One region of the Bacillus sp. FJAT-45350 genome, then DNA from elsewhere that is predicted to be linked to it. Evidence: riboswitches for the same ligand, from Rfam matches in the RefSeq annotation. Region 1 holds a riboswitch; each other region holds the start of a gene.
The links. Region 1 has a riboswitch for cyclic di-GMP ahead of CD003_RS19005 (type II secretion system protein). Riboswitches for the same ligand answer to the same signal wherever they lie in the genome.
Positions count from the first base shown of each region.

Region 2: it holds a riboswitch for cyclic di-GMP, as region 1 does, so the genes downstream of both, CD003_RS13115 (EAL domain-containing protein) here and CD003_RS19005 (type II secretion system protein) in region 1, are expected to answer to the same signal.
Region 3: it holds a riboswitch for cyclic di-GMP, as region 1 does, so the genes downstream of both, CD003_RS06235 (hypothetical protein) here and CD003_RS19005 (type II secretion system protein) in region 1, are expected to answer to the same signal.
Region 4: it holds a riboswitch for cyclic di-GMP, as region 1 does, so the genes downstream of both, CD003_RS05370 (ATP-binding protein) here and CD003_RS19005 (type II secretion system protein) in region 1, are expected to answer to the same signal.

Region 1 is NZ_NISU01000002.1:510,422-513,619, forward strand. It holds gene CD003_RS19000 (type II secretion system F family protein) at 1-1,012, shown strand, start outside; cyclic di-GMP riboswitch class II at 1,147-1,230, shown strand; gene CD003_RS19005 (type II secretion system protein) at 1,336-1,875, shown strand; gene CD003_RS19010 (hypothetical protein) at 2,484-2,921, shown strand; cyclic di-GMP riboswitch class II at 2,987-3,070, shown strand.
Region 2 is NZ_NISU01000001.1:2,607,038-2,610,235, reverse strand. It holds gene CD003_RS13120 (sensor domain-containing diguanylate cyclase) at 1-1,052, shown strand, start outside; gene CD003_RS13115 (EAL domain-containing protein) at 1,118-1,840, opposite strand; cyclic di-GMP riboswitch class I at 1,920-2,005, opposite strand; gene CD003_RS13110 (glycerophosphodiester phosphodiesterase) at 2,341-3,051, shown strand; partial or broken gene CD003_RS22690 (methyl-accepting chemotaxis protein) at 3,166-3,198, shown strand, end outside.
Region 3 is NZ_NISU01000001.1:1,234,641-1,237,838, forward strand. It holds gene CD003_RS06225 (iron chaperone) at 1-185, shown strand, start outside; gene CD003_RS06230 (VOC family protein) at 286-684, shown strand; gene CD003_RS06235 (hypothetical protein) at 759-1,781, opposite strand; cyclic di-GMP riboswitch class II at 1,820-1,903, opposite strand; gene CD003_RS06240 (alpha/beta fold hydrolase) at 2,186-3,198, shown strand, end outside.
Region 4 is NZ_NISU01000001.1:1,073,694-1,076,891, reverse strand. It holds gene CD003_RS05375 (HAMP domain-containing protein) at 1-1,115, opposite strand, end outside; gene CD003_RS05370 (ATP-binding protein) at 1,146-2,099, opposite strand; cyclic di-GMP riboswitch class I at 2,250-2,333, opposite strand; gene CD003_RS05365 (sensor histidine kinase) at 2,375-2,839, opposite strand; partial or broken gene CD003_RS22540 (histidine kinase dimerization/phospho-acceptor domain-containing protein) at 2,840-2,983, opposite strand; gene CD003_RS05360 (sensor domain-containing protein) at 3,011-3,198, opposite strand, start outside.

The sequences.
Region 1 (3,198 bases):
AATTTATTTGAGGCAATTTGCCACATTGCTACAAGCAGGTATATCTGTTGTCGATACAACGAATATACTAGCAGACCAAACAAATAGTAAGTTGTTAAAAAAGATTTTAAAAGAAATCGAAGGAGAGCTACAAGCAGGCCGACCATTTTCAGAAGCAGCAGAAAAACACCGTAAAGTGTTTCCATCATTATTTATCAATATGGTAAAGGCAGGGGAAGCAGGTGGTAATCTAGATGAAATTCTAGACCGAATGGCTATTTACTTTGAAAAGCAACATAAAACAAAGCAAAAGGTCATGTCAGCTATGTCTTATCCACTTGTCGTAGGTGGGATTGCTGCGGTGATTGTTTTCTTCTTACTTACATTTGTTGTTCCGACGTTTGCTGATATGTTTGCTTCCTTTGGTTCTGAGTTACCGATGATTACTCAAATTGTCATGAATGCCGGAGAAATATTTAAATCATTTTGGTGGCTCATTATATTAGCTGTAATCGGTTCGATCTTATTGCTTAAGTTTATTCGAGATAACAAAGCTACTAAATATTATTTTGATTATGCATTATTACGCATACCTATATTTGGGAAGCTATTGCAAAAGGCAGCACTTGCACGTATGACTAGAACATTAAGTTCACTCTTTTCTAGTTCTGTACCAATCTTGCAAGCTGTATCAATTGTGGAAAAAATTGTTGGGAACGAAGTACTAGCTAAGGTTATCCGTCAATCACGCGTCTCATTAGAAAAAGGGGAATCGATTGCAGGACCAATGCAAAAACATTGGGCGTTTCCACCACTAGTCACTCAGATGATATCAGTCGGAGAAAAAACGGGGGCACTTGATACGATGCTTGAGAAAGTAGCTGATTTCTATGAAGACGAGGTTGACGCAGCAACAGACCAAGTCAAATCGTTAATTGAGCCATTAATGATTGTCGTTCTGGCTGGAGTTGTTGGAACGATCGTTGCTTCCATTGCCATTCCGATGTTCCAAATTTTTGATAGTGTTGGGTAAGGAAATGAAATAGGTAAATTGATTCAAGGATAGTTGATTATTTGTTGATTAATTACAATTAATTGCGATAATCAGTTAAAATTGTGACTAATTTCCCATGCTTGAGTAATGTAGGTATGGTACTATTAGGTTGTAAATAAATAGGATGCGATGAAGGGGAATCTGTATGTGGGCACTTGGATTACCTAGAGCAAGTAGTGCAACCGGCCAATTTTGTATACTGATACGAAGTTGGTTATTTTTTGTTATTGCTTGTCCTATTCAAGCATACTATTATAAAAATATAGAAATAAAAAATGAATGAATTATGAGGAGGAAGGGTTTTGTTAAAGAAAATGAAAGTTTTAAAGAATGAGAGAGGTTTGACACTTGTTGAGCTTTTGGCAGTAGTTGTTATTTTGGGGATTATTGCCGCGATAGCGGTGCCGGCAGTAGGAAGTATTATTGATAATAGTAAGAAGGATGCACATGTGGCTAATGGTTTGCAGGCTATTAATTCTGCGAGGTTAGCAATTGCTACGGAGTCTACATTACAACCTACAGGAACGAATGTTACTATTATTCCATTAGGTTATTTATTAAAAGAGGGCTTGATTGAATCTATCACTAGTCCTGATAACAGTAAACAGTACGCTACAACAGAAACTGATGTTACAGCTAAAAATGTTGCTACTGCTACACTACCTGCTGAATCGTATGTACGTATAACTAGTACTTCTGGTGGTTTTAATTATGAAGTATATTTACTTGGAGATAATAGTGGCACTGCTAAGTCAAGACATCTGGGTGAACAAAATACTCCAGCCACTGAAACTACTTTAAAAGGAGATAATTCAACAAAAAGAGCCACAGTAAAAAATTAAAGAATAAAAGAATAGGTCCATAAAACAAAGGTACCAGTTACCTCAAAAAGACAAAAGTCATGGTTATTCCACATGAGGTGGACATAGCAAAGTACTAAAAATTATAGATTGAGATAAAGACTTAGTAGTAAGTAGGTCTTTATCTGGTGTCAGACACTAAATATAGACAAAACGGCTGATTTTTTCCATGTAGTATGGACAGTTATATAAATAGAGTGAACGAAATAGATATATGGTGTCAGACACCAGATATAGACAAAATAGCTGATTTTTCCATGTAGTAGGGACAGTTATAAATAGAGTGAACGAAAGACCAACTAGAATTCTAGTTGGTCTTTCGTTTAGAAGTAAAATAGGTACTAGGTACCAAGATAAGAAAAAAACTTGAGATTTTCCACATGAGTTGGACAGATTTGAATCTACTAGTTCTTTGTCTATTTTATATTTTAATTATTTGTCTACGAACTATAGATTGTACAATAAAATTGGCAACTCCATATTAATAAATGTATATTAAGATTTTGATATATCATTCATAAGCCCCCATCGACAACTTACATATCCTGTAATATAATCAAGTTATCGAGCACATGAGAGAAGTGAGTAGGATGCCTTTTATAAGCAAAGATTCGAAATTTTATTCTTTTGTTGAGCCGTTGGTGTATTTCTTCCTGTTACTTTTCTTTTATATTGGTGGTTATTTTTTAGTGACTCATGCGACTTCTTCTATACAGGAGAGGGTTCATGAGTACAATGCTTCTCAATTTAGTAAAATAGTGAAGTTACATTTAGCAACTGGTGAATTGGAGCCAGTGGATGGGACTATTTATTTCTCTGAGTTGATTGAGTTAGGATTATTAGGGGATGATGAGGCCTTTGTATCAGATATTCCTATGCTTTCTACTATCAAATCATCTTACTCTCCTGCGTCCTTTGTCCGAGTAGTGAGAGCTGATAATCAACCGGAGCTGCAAGTTCGGTTATGTATGTCATCCATCGAGGATTGTGTACCAGAAAAGGCAGTGTACGACACGATAGAAGAATAAAACTTTAATTTACTATATGTAAATAACTGTTTCATAAATTATGCACGTCATGTACAATAATAGTTAATATAATAGGATGCTATGAACGGCTATCTCTAATTGGGCACTTGGATAGCTTGGAGCGAGTAGTGCAACCGACCAATTTTGCTTGAGGATAGCAAAGTTGGTTTTTTTTTACTATAAAGGTAGTCAATTTATAGCTTTTTTTCTAATTTAGGTAAAGATTTTTGTAAGTACATAGTATAATGGTCTTATAAGTTAATGGTAAAGGACGATA
Region 2 (3,198 bases), on a different contig from region 1:
ATTATATAGGTTTTTTAGCAGGTACTGTTTATTTACAAGAAGATAATATTATAAGAACGATATTAGGTGAACATTATGCTAAAGATGGTTCATATGTTTACGTTGTAGATAATAATGGCACATTATTATATCATCCTGATGTAAATCGTATTGGAGAAGTTGTTAGGAATAATGAAGTAATTGAAAGCTTAATTGATGGTGAAAGTGGTTCGCAATTCATTACAAACTCACAGGGGATAGACTTTCTTGCAGGATACACATATATACCGTCTAGCCAGTGGGGCGTCGTATCACAAACTCCTTATAGTGTGGCAATTGCTCCGGTTTGGAACTTGGTTCAGAAGGTCTTTTTGTATTCAATCCCATTTGTAATCTTGCTTATTATATGCACTGTGTTTTTCACAGATAGATTAGCTTCTCCGCTTCGAAAATTAGCACTTTTTATTTTTAATAATGAGTCAGATACGTTAAAAACTGAAAAGCCAGATATTCCAACATGGTATTTTGAGGCTGAACAATTAAATAAAACATTAGAAAATTTTGTGCAAATAAAAGAAAGTAGTATTAATACCTATAAAACTAATTCACTGACCGATCCACTAACAGGACTCGGAAATAGACGATATTTCGATGAAACATTAGTTCAATTGAAGAATGAACAAAAGCCTTTCTCCCTCATTATTATTGATATTGATTACTTTAAAAAAGTTAACGACGAATTTGGCCATCAGATGGGTGACGAAGTCTTAATATTTTTATCTAAGAAGATGAAAGAGTTTGTCAGAAGTGTTGATGTATGTGTGAGACTAGGTGGTGAAGAGTTCATTATTTTGTTGCCAAATACAAATGATAATGATGCGATGAATATTGCTGAGAGAATGCGTGAAAATGTAAGCCATACAATTAGTCCTACTGGTGGATATATTACAATTTCTTTAGGTGTGGGTTGTTATCAGGCAGGTGAAGATATAAATTCATTTCTTAAACGGGTAGATGGTGCGTTATATCAATCAAAAAGAGAAGGACGTAACAAAACAGTGTTATCTTATTAAAAATCGATAAAGTATACATAATGTATACTTTATCGATTTTTTGTTTAAGTGGCTAGCACTTGATATTAACACATAACAACATTACTTAATGAAGCTGGTTTTCCTAATAAATACCCTTGTCCATAAGGAATTCCCAATGTTTTAGCTACGGATAATTCATTATCATCTTCTAAACCTTCTAATATTAGATGTTTATTTTCTCGCTCACAATAGCTGTGTAGGAAGGTAATAAGGTTTTGTTTTTGCTTTGACAAATGTAAATCTTTTGCTAAATATCGATCCAATTTAAGATAATCCGGATCTAGTTCAATTATTGATTGAAAATTAGCATAACCTCTTCCAATATCGTCAATTGCAATTAAGAAACCCAGTTTTTTTAGTTCTAGTATCCTTGATTTAAATATGCAAAAATCATCAATAACCTCAGATTCGGAAATTTCAAGTACAATCTGTTGACTAGTTAGATAGTTTTCAGTAATAATTCTCTTGAGAAAAATGGGAAAGTTATTATGTAAAATCGTCGATGGAAAGACATTTAAAAATAAAGTTTCTCCATTTTTTGATTGTCCTGCTGAATGGTAGGTGCAGAGGGCTTTATGAATGGACCGCGAATCCAACTCATAAAGCTTTTTTGCTTTTTTTGCTTCTAAGAAAGCGATTTCAGGATTAGCATAAACATTAGACCTAAGTAGGACCTCATACCCCAACCTTTCAAAAGATCCTAAGCTGTAGATTGGCTGAAAATAATGATAGAATTCCTCTTCTCGAATAAACATTTCAATAGACAAAATAATCGACCCATCCTTTATTTACTTAATAAAAAAAGGTAAACCTCAAGAATAGGTTCACCTTTTTGATCCAGTATCCTTCGGCGGCTCGGCTACCATATCAACATGTGACTTAGGTCCGTGGCTTTGCGTCCTTATCTTTAAATAAGTTTGCCATTATCGTTATTTTTATTATAAACACTTTGAATATAGCGTTTAGACAATTATAAACAAAATATGATAAAACAGCAATACACTCGACAAAATATTACAAAAATTTATTTCGTTAGTACTAAAAAAGTTATTTCTAAAGGATGGATTTATCCACTTTATCGCGAATAGTATTACTAAACTACCTATAAAGGAAGAATAGCTTCTAGGAGCTAACTTATGAGTATATATTCTAGGTAAAATATAACTAGTAAAATATAATAAGTCCTTTTCTTGTATGAACTGGAAATAAAGTTTTTCCTAATTAATCATTAACAATAAACAATTGCTCTCGAAAGGGTGTGTTGTAGATGAATAAGTGCATGGCGCATCGAGGCTGGTCAGGTAAGGCACCTGAAAATACATTAGCAGCTTTTGAGTTGGCTATTAATGAAGATAAGATTGATTCGATAGAGACAGATGTTCACATGTCTAAAGACGGTGTACCGGTTTTAATTCATGATTTTACATTAGAACGAACAACGAATGGTACGGGGTTAGTAAATGGCAAAACCTTGTCTGAACTTAAAGAACTTGATGCAGGGTCATGGTACTCAGAAGAGTATGAAGGAGAGAAGATACCTACGTTAGAAGAATTACTAATAAGAGCAAAAGGAAGAATACGGTTGAACCTGGAATTAAAGTCTGCTGGTTATTTTTATCCAAAGATAATTAATACGGTTGTTGCTTTAGTTAAAAAATATGAGATGGAACATGAGGTTGTTATCACATCATTTGATCATCAGAAAATAAAGGAATTAAAAAATGAACCTTTAATAGAAACTGGATTAGTGTTTGCGGGGAGTGTTACATTACTAGAGGAACAGCTTGAGTTAACAGGTTCTACAGTTATTTCAATCGCTTTTCCTTTTTTGACTAAAGAATTTGCAGAGCATTATATTGCACGTGGTTATAAAATAGTTACATGGACACCGAATACTGAAGAAGAGATTGTCTTTGTGAAATTAATACATCCTGATATTGTAATATGTACAAACCATCCTGAAAAAGTAATTAACTAACGATTTTTGGTTTTTAACTTTTCATAGTCCACTTTTCCTATATATGATATAATTAATGATTATTTTAGAAAATTTAGATTATGAGATTTAGTAGGTAGGAAAGGGCTGTTTTTGATGGAGAAAGAGAAAATTGATTCACTTAATGTT
Region 3 (3,198 bases), on a different contig from region 1:
GCGTTTCACCCGAAGAAGTAGGAATTGCTCACTTTGCCAATGACATTGAAGATGCTGGTTACAGTGCTACCAAAGGCTTGTTTCGAATTCCTTGGAATGAGCCGGTAAATTACGGGTTGCTTGAGAAAATGATTGAATTTAATATTCAAGATAAAGCAGACTGTTCAACTTTTTGGCGGAGTTAAAGATGGCCGTATAGCTTCTCTTAGGGTGCTATTGCTAGTAGAGTTGAGGAAGGGAAAAGAAAATAATTATACATATTATAATGAATGGAGAGGATTTTTTATGAAAGATGTAAAAACATTTTTAATGTTTCAAGAAGGTAATGCAGAAGAGGCAATGAAATTTTATACATCAATAATTGAGGACTCAAAGATTACAAGTATAGTTAGATATGGAGCAAATGAACCTGGTGAAGAAGGAACAGTAATGCAAGCTACTTTTACTTTAAAAGGGAAAGAGTTTATGTGCATTGACAGTTATATTAAACACGAGTTCTCCTTTACACCTTCTTTCTCAATTTATGTTACTTGTGATACGGACGACGAAATTGAGCAACTCTATCACAAGCTAGTTGAAGGTGGACAGGCACTTATGCCATTGAATGATTATGGTTTCAGCAAAAAGTTTGGTTGGATAAATGACCGTTTCGGAGTTTCATGGCAACTAAACCTTATTGATTAAATTGGAAAAATAATTGCATTTCCATAAAAAAGAACCTTTTATTGATACATCATTAAAAGGTTCCTTTCGTATTATTATTTTTTTACAGCTGAAGCGCTAAATGTATTTGTAGAAGATGAATATGTTACAGTAACATCATGTGGGGTACCACCAATGTTATATTCTCTTGTTTCAGAATTTTGGTTTTGTGTCGTAGGATTTGAGATGTTTCCTCCAGGTAAAGTTTCCTTACTAACAGTTACAGATGAACCATCAGAATAATGAATTGTATAATCTGCGACAACTTTAAATTGATTTGGACCTTGTGGGTCAAGAGTAAGTGAGATATTGCTAATACTTGATACTACTACATCTACAACTGGTACAGTAGGTGAAGCAGGTACAGGCGTGTTATTTAGTAGTGTATACGCGTTACCGAAGTAATTATCGTCACTTAAATCATCAGTAGAATAGGATACAGTTCCACCAGGAGTTAATCCTGTTAAAGTTACTACTTCATCCTCTGTTTCACCATTACTTAACGTTTTAATTACTTTAAATGAAAGTGAATATGTTGCTGTTTCTTCATTCCAGACAAAGTTTGGTGCCCCATCTTCAGTACCTAAATCAATTGAGTATTCAGTAATAACAGCCCAAACGTCAACATCAACTGTTGAACTGTTATTGCTATGAGTTAGTCCAGCCTTTTGACCATTATGAAACTTAGTTTCCGTTTTAACTTCAATGTTTGTTAGTGCATGACTATCTAGGTCGACAGTTGCAGTAAATCCGTAAGTTTTTGGTTGGCCTGGAATTGCCCAAACTAAATCAGCTTTTTGGCCACCTACTGTAATGTACAAATTAGCTAAATCATCACGAGCACCATCAATAACTACTTCACCAGATACAACCTGTGATGTACCAAAGTAACCAGAAATAGAGCCAAATGTAGTAATTTGTGCTGTTTCAATGCCATTTGTATTTCTCCCGTCCTCTTGAATAACAGGATTTGATCCAGCAGCTGGTGCTTTAGTTGGTCCTTTTGCTAATACCCCAGAATTTAACCCCAATACTAAAGAACCTGTTAACAACACTGTAACAACTTTTTTCTTATTCATTTTCATTTCTCCTCTTAAATAATATTCTTATAGCATTAAAATAAGAGGGTCGGTTACACTACTAGCTCGACATAGTCCAAGTGTCCAGATAAAGACTATGCTTCATAGCTCCCCTAGAAAAGGGTCGGTTACATTACTTACTCAAAATAACCCAACTATTCAAATAAAAGTTAATTTATAAGAAAAATAGTATCCTTATTTAGTCTTAGATTAACCGATAAGTAAATAGTCTTATATTTTGTATTATATTCCGTTAATTTCCTGTTGTAAAGTGACTAAAAGTCATAACTGATTATAATTTTGATAAAAAATTTTCTACCATAATTTCACATATAAGATCTATAATAAATTAGGGAATCTTAGTTGTCCTGATACTTTAATAGAAGAGAAGAGGTATGATCTTATTGTTTGAACTATTTAATAAGAAGCCTGATTTCCAAATTCCCTCAACTGGAATTGATGAAATTGAAGAATTAGTAGTAGGAGGCGTGAAGCAGAAAGTATTAATTCAATCTTTAAATAAAGGAAATCCTATCCTATTATTTTTACACGGTGGACCATCCTTGCCATTCCCTGGTATCTCATCAAGAGGGAAAGACTATACAATTGTATCGAATACGAAAAAACTTGTGGAACATTATACAGTTGTATTTTGGGATCAGAGAGGGACAGGAAAGTCTTATAACAAAAACATTCCTCAAGAAACAATGAACTTTAACCAATTTATTAGCGATGCAAATGAAATAATAGATTACTTGATGATGAAATATAAGAAAAAGAAGATATATCTTGCGGGTCACTCTTTTGGATCATTGATAGGAATGTACTTAATTAACCAATACCCAGAGAAGTTCTATTCATATATAGGCTTGTCACAGATTATTGATTGGACAGAAAACGATAGATTGAGCTTGAAATGGCTGAAAGAGGAGGCTGAAAGAAGAAAAGATTTAAAAGCTTTAAAAGAGCTTAAAGCTGTTGGCAAACCTCCTTATATAGAGAGCTTCAAGCAATGGGGGGTAATAAGGAAATGGCAAATGAAATATAAAACTATGATTTATTCTGATGAACACGTTAAAACTCCCGGATTATTTAAGATTGCCTCAGATATGTTTTTATCTAAAGACTATAGTTTTGGGGATATAGTAAACACTTTTTATAGAGGATTTAAACTAATTTATACTGACGAATTTATTAGGAATATCCCATCTATTAATATTCAAAAAGATATTTTATGTTTAAGAGTACCAACTACTTTTATTCATGGTAAAAAAGATGTACATGTACACTCAGAACCTTTAATTTCATTTGTAAAGAATATCAAAACAGAATATGAACCAAGAATTATTTGGGCTGAAAAATCATCTCACGTATTTCATCCTGATGATACAAAACAAATAGAACAAATTATTATTGA
Region 4 (3,198 bases), on a different contig from region 1:
ATCGTTATTCTTTGAGTTAAATCTCCATCCGCTACACATTGAATATGTTGGACAATCTTTTGTAATGGCTCTAATTGACGTCTAGCAATGATACGAATAATAATAAATAGAACAACGGATGATAATAAAAATCCACCTAAGAACAAATACAAGAACTGATTTTCAATTTGCTTTTGTCTCGTTAAATCTAGCGTAGTCACCATCACTCGTTCATTACCAAGTGATTTATATAATTTTTTATAAGGCACACCGTCTTTTTCAAAAAGTACTTTATGGCTGCTATCTTCACTTTGCACCTGCTGAAGGAACTCTTCATCCTCTTCTAAGCCAAACTGATGACTCCCATATAACACAGGTAAGTCAGTATCCGGTTCAACTACATCATTTTCTTCCCCTTTTAACCAAGCAGGTACATTGATAACAGCAATCTCTTCAATGTTGATATTCTCATCAATGATTTTTTCAATCATTTGTGTTGGACCAGCTTGAAAAGTAAGGTTATAAATCTCCTCATCTAGGATAAAAGGATTGATCATAAAGTCAGTTGTTCCATCGTAATAATAAGCAAACTTGTAATAAATATGTTCAAAAAGTTCTGCTCTAGAAATGGGGCCTACCCAGTAGTTTTCCATGGCCATCCCTTGCTCAACTGTTACCTCTTGGCCTGACATTAATTGATCAAATGCAGTAAACCAATATCCCCAATCCTTTGAACTTAAATTCAATTGAGTTTCATCAGAAGATTCCGTAACGACTATGTCATCACCAATTCTTTCCCAAAGTGAGATTTCTTCCACATCCCACCGTTTCGCTACTTCTTGCAAATATTCCATGCTAATATCTTCAACCTGTTTCCCACGTAACTCGGACATGATTCCTTTTGACGATGAATATAATATATTTTCAATCATATGTTCAATTGTGTCTGTAGATTGTTGTGTTGACGCCATTGTATGAACTACAATTTCAGTTATATTATTTATTTGCTCCTCTTGATATGCCTCAATCTTCAACTTAAAAAAATAATAACCAGATATAAGAATAACAACCGCGATTAAGCCTAAGAACAGACCAATTTTAAATAGTAATTGCATCATAATCGTATTTCTTTTCATAAATTTCCTCTCCCCAGTATGTTCTCTTTGTTAACCAGCACTCTTTCCTTCTACCTCTTGAGCATAATCAATCGTTAAAATAAGCGTAGAGCCAATTGGTGACGTATATAATAAGACTTGCTTCGTCATTTTCATCATAAGTGAAAATCCATGCCCCATTGATTTTTTGGTAGAATATCCAGCTAAAAGTGTTGTTTTAGGAAGCTCCTCTAGAGAAAAACCAGGTCCTTTATCTTCAATAACAAAGCGTATTTCATTACGTTCCTTATCTTCTAGCATTGTCAACTTACCTTCTTCAGCATGTTTTAACGTGTTTGTAATAGCTTCCGACAATGCCAATAACCAACTCATTACTTTTGCTTTATTGAACTCCTTTTGCTCTAGGATGTCTTTCACTTGATTGCGGCATCTTGGTATGTCTGAACGTTCTCTAATAATGCCCTCACAATAGACCTTTCCTTGTTTGTATTTACTTACTTCCTGTTCAGAAATTAGTAAGAACTGACCTTGAGTTACGGAAAAAATAACATCTTTATAGACCATCCAAATAGGATCAGATTTTTCCGTTGTTGTTATTGATTCATCAATTTTTTTCTTTTGCTCAAACAAATCCTTTTTGTGAATATCATAGGCTTTCAACATCGCGTTTTGAATATCATTTCTCACTTCTAATTTCTTTACTTGAGTTGGAATATCTTCTCCTTGGTTACACCACTCAAGCATGAGCTCACTTATATAAAGTAATTGTTCATGATCCTGATTCGTTTGTTTGTGATTAAATGAGATTTTTGATAATGAACGAAAAAATAGTAAACTACTTTTGGAATTATTATCACTTAGGTATTGATGTAATTTTTGTGCAAGAAACCCTCGTCTAGTCATGTAGGTCAGCTCTGTATAAGATAAATCAACCGGGAGTGACGGAGCACCCACATGAAGTTCTACTGTAGATTTTTTTAATACTTTATCTAAGATACGTTTCAATGAATGCTCCCCCTTCTTATTATCTAAAAGCCACATCTTTATGAAAGAAATTAAACTTTGTTTCGAAAGTTGACTGTACGCCAAATAGCCCACAAAAAGAATGCGGGCTACGAATATAGATAATATCCTATATTTCTATAATCCATTCTTTTCGGTAACACGGCGATCATAGCTTATAGCCTTAGACCCGTTGCTTTGCGTCCTTACTTTTCAATAAGTTTGCCATTATCGAAGCTGATATCCTAAATTAAAGTGGAAATAATTCCAGCAAAGAATTAGTTACACGGTAAGCTTATCTCTACAGTAGTGCCTTTATTTTCTTCACTTTCTATTACTATCATACCGTCGTGCTTCTTAACAACTTGAAAACAATACATTAATCCTACTCCAGTTCCTTTTTCATGAGTTCTAAAGTAAGGCTCTCCTAATCTCTCTACTCTTTCCTCTTTCATGCCAATTCCATCATCAATCACTTTTATTAATAAATTTGATTCATTCCTACTAGCATGAACTTTGACCAAACCGCCATTTTTTATTGCTTCAATACTATTTGTGACCAAATTTATCATTACTTGTTTCATTTGTATTGGGTCACACTTAATCCAAGGAAGATCAATGCTTTTCTCAAACTGTAATTCGATTTGTTTCCCTTTTGTTTTTTTGTCTAGTAGTGATATAACATCTTTTAATAATTGATTAAAGTCGACTAGCCTCCGATTTACATTAGTGCTAGAAATCATCAGAAACTCTTTTATATACTTTTCAATCTGGTTAATAGAGGAATGTAAAACATTAAAATATTCTTGCTTAATGCTACCTTGTTCAAATAAGTGAATAAATCCTTTTATCGTTGTAATTGGGTTTCTAATTTCATGTGCAATGCTTGCCCCTAATTCACTAACTACCTCTAACTATTCAGATTTTAGGAGAATTTCTTCCTTACGTTTTTCTACTAAATTCATTCCGTGTTCTTCTATTACTTTTTTTATCTCTTGGATTTTTGTTTCTAATTCAATAACAGGTACTGGTTTACTAAAGAAATATCCTTGTCCTTCATTACAGTTGTGCTCCTGGAGAAATACAAGTTGTTCCTTCGTTT